DNA from 3 places in the Paenochrobactrum pullorum genome. Region 1 is predicted to be linked to each of the others. Evidence: predicted binding sites of a transcription regulator. Region 1 holds the regulator's gene; each other region holds the start of a gene.

Region 1 (3,290 bases):
CCCTCAGCGCACAGGCTTTCCGGCTCATTTGCAAGTGCTTATACACTTGTTACGGAATCGATAAACGCCATTCATCCAAAATGATTTTAACCCCAGAACATTGACGAATAGCAAACAGATTAAAGTTTTTTAATTTTTTTAAAGCGGTCGTCATATCGAGCATAGCGGCTGGAAAAGATAAACCACACATATAAAAAATGCGCGAGTTTTTATCAAAACTCGCGCATATTCCTTAAATTTCATGCAAAAACCGATCAAAATTTTGCAATTAAATGCTCATTTTTATCGGTTTCTTTCATTAAAATGGAATTTCATCGTCCAGATCGCGTGAGAAACCGCCGCCGGATGATGGACCTGAGCTACCAAAATCAGAGCCGCCCGATGAACCGCCACCGGAATAATCAGACATCTGCGAACGACCGCCACCGTCAAAAGAACGGCCCTGTCCGCCGCCTTCACCGCGACTGTCGAGCATCTGCAATTCACCACGGAATTTCTGCAACACGATTTCAGTCGTATAGCGTTCATTGCCGTTCTGATCCTGCCATTTACGGGTCTGCAAAGCGCCTTCCAGATAAACTTTCGCGCCTTTTTTCAAGTATTGTTCAGCGACTTTGGCCAGATTTTCATTGAAAATCACAACACTGTGCCATTCGGTCTTTTCGCGGCGCTCACCGGACTGGCGGTCGCGCCAGCTTTCAGAAGTCGCAATACGCAAATTAACGACAGGGTCACCGGAGCTTAGCCGTCTGACTTCCGGATCCGCACCAAGATTGCCGACCAGTATAACCTTGTTGACACTACCTGCCATGCGCTTAACTCCACCTTATCTTTTAACTTTGGTTAACTGCTACAGATAACAGCCGCCAATGATTTAGCACATCCATCCTGCGGCAGATGTCAGCAATTATAGCCTGTTTCCACAAGAGATATGCCACTTAATTTTAAGTTCCTACTTTGTTCTAATGCAAAAAAATCTTCGCGGCAAGTATCCATTTTTTACCACCTTAAAATATGATTAAGAGACACTTGCAGAACAAGCAAAGAACAGATAGTGTTTGTTCTGCATTTGTTTTTAAATTTGATTCTTAACTCTGGGGGGCTTTAGCTTATGTTAACCCGCAAGCAGCATGAATTACTTCTTTTCATACACGAACGTCTGAAAGAAGTCGGCATCCCGCCCTCTTTTGATGAAATGAAGGATGCTTTGGATTTGGCCTCCAAGTCCGGTATTCATCGTCTGATCACCGCATTGGAAGAGCGCGGCTTCATTCGCCGCCTTCCCAATCGCGCCCGCGCATTGGAAGTCATCCGCCTGCCCGATTCCATTGCCCCGGGGTTAAACTCCCAAAAAAAGTTCTCCCCAAGCGTGATTGAAGGAAGTCTGGGCAAACCTGCTGCACCAGCAAAACCCGAAACCGCACCAGTGGATGCTGCTTTTGAAAACAGCGATACAATTTCTGTGCCTGTCATGGGGCGCATTGCTGCCGGCGTCCCCATTTCCGCCATTCAGAACCAGACACGTACCATCACTTTACCGATGGATATGATCGGCTCTGGCGAGCATTACGCACTCGAAGTGAAAGGCGACTCGATGATCGAAGCCGGAATTTTTGAAGGTGACACGGTTGTGATCCGCCGCGGCAATAACGCCAATCCGGGAGAAATCGTCGTTGCCCTTGTCGATGACGAAGAAGCAACCTTAAAACGCTTCCGCCGCAAAGGCGCATCCATCGCACTCGAAGCTGCCAACCCTGCTTATGAAACCAGAATTTTTGGCCCCGACCGCGTACAGGTTCAGGGCAAGCTGGTCGGATTGATACGCCGCTACTAATCCGGCCAGTGCAATTATTAAACCCGATGCGAACCAAACCGTTATGTCACAATGATAATTGGTTTGGTTCCTTTCATAACATTTGTGTGGCTTATGAAACCGAGACGCAATCATATATGATCTAAAGTTTACGCCTGCCGAACGGTTATCTTATTATTAAGCTCATGGGCATCTTTGTTTTTCAGCGTCTATTGAGATCGTAAATTATTGCCATAATTTTAGGATCATAACAGCTTCATCGAAATTTGGTTTTCTTGAATAAATACAGCCGTAAGCGATAATGCAGGATGATCAATTATCATCATTGATAGGTGAATTTTTCTGATTAGCTTTTGCCTTTGGAGCCACATAATCGGCAAGGCCACGCCCCGCGCGGGAGTATAGACGATATAGATGCCACGGGCGTTGCGGATCACCAACCGAATATGTCAATTTATCATTATATTTCAGTAATTTATTATCATTTTCTAAATTCTTACTAACAGATTGTTGAGATTGCAGGTCAGTAGCAGCCACATTTGTGATAGCATCATATGGTTCTGGTTCATCAAGCTCACTCTCAAAAGTGTCAGCATCATTCTCGTCTTCAAAGACCGGATGTAATCCCATACCTGCCGAAACATTATTTTTGGCATTAACCTCTTGAATAACTGGATCGCCAAGCCTGATCTCAAGCGCCCCCTTCAAAGCTAACTCCCGCCGCGTAATCACGAGCTTATCTGCAGCCATGCATTCCGGTTTTTTACCCGCCACTGCCAATATAACCACATCCCCAATATGACACGCCGTTTCGACTGCACTTAGTGTTTCGGTATAGCTCAGCATACGCCCGTCAGCGAGTGTGATTGAACAGATGTTTTCTTCACAATAAAATGCATTTTCCTGATAAGTGCCATTTTTCTTTGAACCAGCTATTACCGGTGGAACAATCTCGCTCACATCATAAGCTTTTGCCCAATTTTGAATTGTGAAACGCGACGGACGCGAACGGTTGACAGCAAGTCGTCCATCGGCAAGGCCAACCGCCACCAGTTTGGCATCCTCGGAAATCATTATATCGGGATCATTCTCCACGAAATAAAAGAAAAAGCCGATAGCCACTAATAATAACGAAAGATTGCGCAAGCGCGTCGTGCAGATGACTGCAATCACCACCGCAATTGTCCAGCTGATAATTGCCCCCGATGATATAATTCCGGGATTTCCTGCCGGTGCGATTGATGAAACCAACTCGGCGATCTGTCGCATGCCCCAAACGCCAAGCCCCATGATCTGCAACGGCAACCAATCCAACTGCAGCGGCATCAACAACAAGCTTAAAACCGCAAAAGGCATGATAATGATGGAAATCACCGGCATCGCCAATATATTGCCGAGTAAACCAAAAGGTGCTGTATTATTAAAGTGATAGGCTGAGTAAATGCCGCTTGCAATACCAGCGACAATTGATGTGGCG
Region 2 (3,290 bases), on a different contig from region 1:
CCGGTAAAAAGATCCGGTCAATGACGTATCATCAAGGCCGATTTCCAGATCATCAATCTGCTGGATACGATCATTGAGAACAACCTTACCCGAAAGACCAATTCCCGATAATTGCCGGACAGTCTCATCAACATCTGCAGTCAACCACCCGACAAGGCCGGAGGGCTGACGCGAAGCAACCAATAGATTACCTTCAAAACCAAACTGATCGCCAAGTCCTAAATGACCTTGTGCTTCGACGCGGGTGCGCCCCGGCAAATCAGCCGAAAACTCTTTGATCTGCCACCCCTGCCCCTCAGGCACCGCACTAATGGTAATTGTGCGGATGGTTGTGCCGCCAGCAACAATGGCCGGCAATCTCAAATCAACACTGCCCGGAATGGAAGGCACCGGAATATTGCCGATAAATTTGCGGAAAGCTGCCAAAGGCTCTTTAAGCGGCACGGCCTCGCCACTTTGTTCACCAGCACTGCCACCAAAAAAGAATTGCTGGCCATCGGCGCTGATTTCAAAGCGCGGATCATCGCCAAAATTAAACTGTGCCTTGCCATTGACCACATAAGGATCATCAGCAATGCCCTGCTCCATTCGGAATTCATCAATGACAAATTGCTGGTCGCTGGCTTTAAACGTGCCCTGAATGCGTAAATCCGTCAGAAGACTGTTGGTTGTCTCCTGCACCCGATCACCTTTACCATCGCCTTTGGCATCCGTTTTTTCTAAATTCTTCTTCTTGGCCGGTTCAGGTGTGCGCAGATTAAAATTACCGGCATAGTTCAGCAAACCATCCTGCAATGTCACATCACCATCAGTTTCAAAACTCACCGCTTTATTTTCCGGCGTAAAACGGCTGCGTACTCTTAATGATCCATCCGGCTTCAACTCGCCGGTTGACAGATCAAGCGCAAATTTCTCGCTCTCGCTTTCCAGCGAACCATTCATTTGCCACGGGCCGGTAATATTGCGTGCCGATAAAACAGCATTGATGTTTTGTAAATCATGATGACGACCATTACGGCCATCAGTAATCGAAACACGACCATTGCTGACGGTTAGTTTTTCAACTTTGACCTGTGCATTGCCAAGCAGAGCATCCTCATGCCATTTCCAGTCCACCCGTCCTTTTTCATCCAGTGCAACTTTTAAAACAGGCTTTTCTACCTGCATATCAAAAATCAGCACTTCCCCGCGCAAAAACGGCATCAGTTCTGCATTAATTGAAAATTTATCAATGCTTAATGTCGTCGTGTCATCTTTACTGCCGACCAAAACATCAGAAAAAGTAACGGATGGAAAAGGCAAAAGCCGCGCATTGGCCGTGCCGCGCACATGAACCTCGCGCCCCATAATCCGGCTGGCTTCGCGCTCGAAATCAGCACGATAGCCTGTCCAGTTGATAAAAGGCGGAATGACCAGTGCAGCGGTCAGAAGCAAAACCAGGAACCCACCAACGATGACGAAAATGCGCCCCAAAATCTGGCTCCATTACTTTTGATTCATGTCTGATTACTGCATGCAACATAACGGCAACAGCTAAGCAACAACAAGGCAGCAAACGGCTACATGGGTCGATAAATCACATTATTCAGGCAATTTTATCGCCAAATCCCGCAAATTTTACAAAAATGATCAATCACACCTTTAAACCACAATCAAAAGCAATCATGTACAAACAGAAACGGCTTTGCAAAATTCTACAAAAATGAATTCGCCCTTGCAGAACAGTCGGAGAACAAGCTATACCCGAAGCACTCAGGAAAAGCGCACCCAGTACCTGATGCCATCCTTGATCTTTTATTTATATGAGTACACTCTCAAGCAATGTCTGACTTTCCTGACGATATGCCCTTCTTTGGTGAACCGGATGCCCCACGCGAACCGCAACAGCGTGTAGGCGGCGGCATTGCAGCGCGCGCTATGGCTGCGCGCAACCAGCAACGTGGCGAACCGACATATCTGACAGGATTGAACCCCGAACAGCGTTTGGCTGTTGAAACAACCGAAGGCCCTGTGCTGGTTCTCGCCGGTGCCGGAACCGGCAAAACCCGTGTTCTCACCACCCGCATTGCCCATATTATCAATCAAGGGCTTGCCTATCCAAGCCAGATTCTAGCCGTAACATTCACCAATAAAGCCGCACGCGAAATGCGTGAGCGTATTGGTGTGCTGCTCGGTGACTCGGTTGAAGGCATGCCATGGCTCGGCACCTTCCACTCCATTGGCGTGAAACTTTTGCGCCGCCACGCAGAGCTTGCGCATTTGCGCTCTGACTTCACCATTCTTGATACCGATGATGTTATCCGCCTCATCAAACAGCTGATCCAGGCTGAAGGTCTGGATGATAAGCGCTGGCCTGCCCGCAGCTTCGCCAATATGATTGATGCATGGAAAAACAAAGGTTTGAGCCCGTCGGAAATCTCCGAAGGTGATGCACGTGCCTTTGCTCATGGTAAAGGACGCGAACTTTACGAAGCCTATCAAAATCGTTTGCGCACGCTCAATGCCTGTGATTTTGGCGACCTTTTGCTGCATCCGATCCGCATTTTCCGCACTCATCCCGATATTTTGCGCGAATATCATCAGAAATTCCGCTATATTCTGGTCGACGAGTATCAAGATACCAACACCGCACAATATATGTGGCTGCGTCTGCTGGCACAGCGCCCGCAAAGCAAAAATCGCCCGGATAATCCGGATGGTTTTTCTGCCCAGCAAGGGGTCAATCTGTGCTGTGTGGGTGATGATGACCAGTCGATTTACGGCTGGCGCGGCGCCGAAGTCGACAATATTCTGCGCTTTGAAAAAGACTTTCCGGGCGCTGCCGTTATCAAGCTGGAGCGCAATTATCGCTCCACCGCCCATATTCTGGGTACTGCCGGTCACTTGATTTCCCATAATGAAGGACGCCTTGGCAAAACGCTTTTCACCGATGCGCCGGATCCCGATGACTCGCTTGTGCAAGTTCATGCCGCATGGGATTCGGAAGAAGAGGCTCGTGCAGTTGGTGAAGCCATCGAGCAGGCACAGCGCCACGGCCACAAGCTCAATGATATGGCGATTTTGGTACGCGCTTCGTTCCAGATGCGCGAATTTGAAGATCGCTTTGTCACGCTCGGCCTCAATTACCGCGTTATTGGTGGCCCGCGTTTTTATGAACGCCTCGAAATTCGCGATGCCATGGCCTATTTGCGCGTTGTTGCGCAAGGTGCGGATGATCTGGCCTTTGAGCGCATTATCAATACGCCGAAACGTGGCCTTGGCGATGCGTCAATGCGCCAAATTCATGATTA
Region 3 (3,290 bases), on a different contig from region 1:
ATCAAACGGATCACGAATGGCATTTTCAACGATACGCTGCGCCTCAACAGTGGCAAGCTTGTCTTTGGTTTGGCCGACAAATTCCGGTTCGCGAATAAAAACAGACAGCATGGCAGCTGCTGATGTCATCACGTCATCGGTGGTAATGACAGAGGCACGTTTATTATTGGTCAGTTCGGCATAGGCTTTCAGACCACGTGTGAGAGCGATACGAAGGCCAGCCTCATGGGTACCACCATCACCGGTCGGGATCGTGTTACAATAAGAATGTACAAACGCATCGCCACCATACCAGCTGACAGCCCATTCCAAGGCACCATGACGACCTTGCGCTTCGGTTTTACCGGCAAAAATTTCGCGTGTGACCTGAAAGTCTTTGCCCAATGTGGTGGACAAATAATCCTTCAAACCACCTGGGAAATGGAAGACAGCCTTTTCAGGCGTATCCTGTTTCGGGTCGAGAAGTGAAGGGTCACAACTCCAGCGGATTTCAACACCACCGAACAAATAGGCTTTCGAGCGCGCCATACGATAAATGCGCGTCGGGTCAAATTTGGCATTTTTACCGAAAATATCCGGATCCGGATGGAAGCGCAGGCGTGTGCCGCGGCGGTTATGCACTTCACCGAGTTCTTCCAAACCGCCTTGCGGAATACCGCGCGAGAAGCATTGGCGATACAAGCGGCGATTACGTGCAACTTCTACTTCTAACACATCGGAAAGCGCGTTGACGACCGAGACACCAACGCCGTGCAGCCCGCCGGATGTTTCATAGGCTTTACCGTCGAATTTACCGCCGGCATGCAGCTTGGTCATAATGACTTCAAGCGTGGATTTTCCCGGAACCTGCGGGTGATTATCGATCGGAATACCGCGACCATTATCGCTGACAGACAAGAAACCATCAGCATCAAGGCTGACTTCAATAAAGTTTGCATGTCCAGCCACCGCTTCGTCCATCGAGTTATCGATGACTTCAGCAAAGAGATGGTGCATCGCTTTTTCGTCGGTACCGCCGATATACATACCAGGGCGCAGACGTACCGGCTCCAAGCCTTCCAGAACACGGATGGCAGAGGCATTATAATCACCATTATCGGCAGCTAATGTTGCACGCTTGACGGACTCAACCGGTGTGGGAGCAGAAGGTGCAGCAGAAACGGCAGGTATTGTTGGTGCGGCTTTTTCTGCCACAGGGGCAGGGGCTACCGCACTGATGTCAGCCTGCGATGTCATTTGCCTTTCACGGGCTTTACTCACAACACTTGAAAAAAGATCGTTGTTGTCGTCCATGTGCTTTGGTTCAGCCTATCTATTAAATATACCGCATCAAACGTGCAGACAATTACGGGTCGTCATTTATCGTTTTAACATGGGCAAAAGCCCAAGCAATGCGTTGTTACGAATCATTCTTATCATGCCATGCAAATTCTAACAAAGCGAATAAGGTTCGCTTTATGTTCTGCATTATTCGTTGCAAAAGGTCAAGTTTTACACGGGTTTTACGTGAGATTGACATTTTCCACGATTGACAGACTGCAAAGGATAAAAAGATTTCGATGTTTTGATTGCTTCTTAAAATATAAAAGTCCGGCATGATTGTTTTATGTCATGACGGACTTTTCATTTGCATAGATAGCGATGCTTTTTATGCTTTGGGTGCCTGATGTTGTGAAGCAAAGAGTTTGCCACGTTCTGCAATCAGCATACAGATGAAGCTGATAACGCCCAAAATGGTAAAGCCTAATGCAATGGGTGTAGTCGTGCCATCAAAGGACTGACCAATGACAGCTCCCAATGTCGCGCCCAAAGTCGTCTGGGTGAAGCCCAGTACCGAGGAGGCTGTTCCGGCCACAGCACCCAACGGCTCCATGGCGAGTGCATTAAAGTTGGACGTGATTAGCCCGAACGAGAACATGATGACCATGTAAAGCGGCAGGAGCAGGAATAGTGGCACGGGCCCTTCAAAGCTCAATGACAGTACAAACCATAGCAGGCTGAAACCAATAAAGATAAACAGCATAGTTTGTGAAATACGACGCATACCATAGCGACCGACAAACCGTGAATTCAGGAATGAAGACAGCGCCATAGTGGCTGCTACCGCGGCGAAAGCCAGTGGAAATAATTCACCAAGCTCATAAATACCAACATAAATCTGTTGTGAGGAGCCGATAAAGCCGAACAGCGTGCCTAAAATGAACGAGGTGCCGAGCATATAAAAGAAGGCAACACGGTTGGTCAGCACCAGGCTGAAAGACTGTGCGAGGCTTGCGCCAGATAATGAACGTCTTTTTTCTTCCGCCAATGTTTCCGGAAGACGGAAATAAACCCAGACCATCACCACAGCTGCTGAAATAGCCATGAAAACAAAGATCAGGTGCCATTCACCAAAAAACATGATGAATTGACCGGTTGCAGGTGCAATGACCGGCAAGATCATAAAGACCATCATGATCAGCGACATGACTTCCGCCATCTGACGGCCACCATATAGGTCGCGTACGATGGAAACAGCGATAACACGCGTGCCTGCGGCACCAATACCTTGCAATACACGTAAAAGGATCAGCATCGAGAAACTGGTGGTAAAAGCGGATGCCAGCGCGGTGACAATATAAATGCTGGTTCCGACGAAAAGCGGAATGCGACGTCCGAAGCGATCACTCAACGGGCCGTAAAATAATTGAGAAACGCCAAGACCCAGCAAATAAGCAGTAATAACGAACTGACGATGGTTTTCAGATTCGACACCAAGGCTTGCCCCAATTTCCTGTAAACCGGGAAGCATGATGTCAATTGCCAGAGCATTGATCGCCATCACAGCAGCAATCAGAGCAATGAATTCGCCCCGACCGCGCATGCTGTTACCTTGTCCTGTGTGACCCTGTTTTATATCAATTGGCAAAATACTCTCCTGTCTGCGGCATACATCTGATCAACCCGCGACTGCACCTGAACCATATTGTCCAAGTGTATCGTGCGCGTGAAATACGTTTGAGTTGATCAAAAATTATCGTTCGACCCCCGGCCTTATGATTGGCCGGTATAATCAAGCAATAATGTTTTAAAAATTTTTTTCAATGATTGGTTATATCAATTGAATAGTGAAACTCATTCATGAATGACAGTATCTTTAAAAAAAGAAGCTGGCTCACGAACTCGTGAAGATAATGAAAGCCTCAATATTACATCAAATAACACTGAGGCTCAAAAACAGCAAAGGTGCCGGAGACCGGCACCTTCAAACATCCAATGAAGATGAATGATATGAATCAGGCTGCTTTAAC

The links. Region 1 encodes LexA, which represses DNA repair genes until DNA is damaged. Its sites were predicted from a motif close to TGTTCNNNNTGTGTTCNG; they were not measured.
Region 2: a site for LexA is predicted at 1,718-1,735, ahead of JNC77_RS09390 (ATP-dependent helicase). Genes of this name have one in related genera too.
Region 3: a site for LexA is predicted at 1,448-1,465, ahead of parE (DNA topoisomerase IV subunit B). Genes of this name have one in related genera too.

What each region holds. Positions count from the first base shown of each region.
Region 1 is NZ_JBHEEH010000002.1:155,755-159,044, reverse strand. Features, by position in the region: gene JNC77_RS06980 (single-stranded DNA-binding protein) at 299-811, opposite strand; gene lexA (transcriptional repressor LexA) at 1,112-1,834, shown strand; gene JNC77_RS06970 (ComEC/Rec2 family competence protein) at 2,126-3,290, opposite strand, start outside.
Region 2 is NZ_JBHEEH010000004.1:164,237-167,526, reverse strand. Features, by position in the region: gene JNC77_RS09395 (AsmA family protein) at 1-1,473, opposite strand, end outside; gene JNC77_RS09390 (ATP-dependent helicase) at 1,822-3,290, shown strand, end outside.
Region 3 is NZ_JBHEEH010000008.1:51,970-55,259, reverse strand. Features, by position in the region: gene parE (DNA topoisomerase IV subunit B) at 1-1,293, opposite strand, end outside; gene JNC77_RS12110 (multidrug effflux MFS transporter) at 1,649-2,908, opposite strand; gene grxD (Grx4 family monothiol glutaredoxin) at 3,276-3,290, opposite strand, start outside.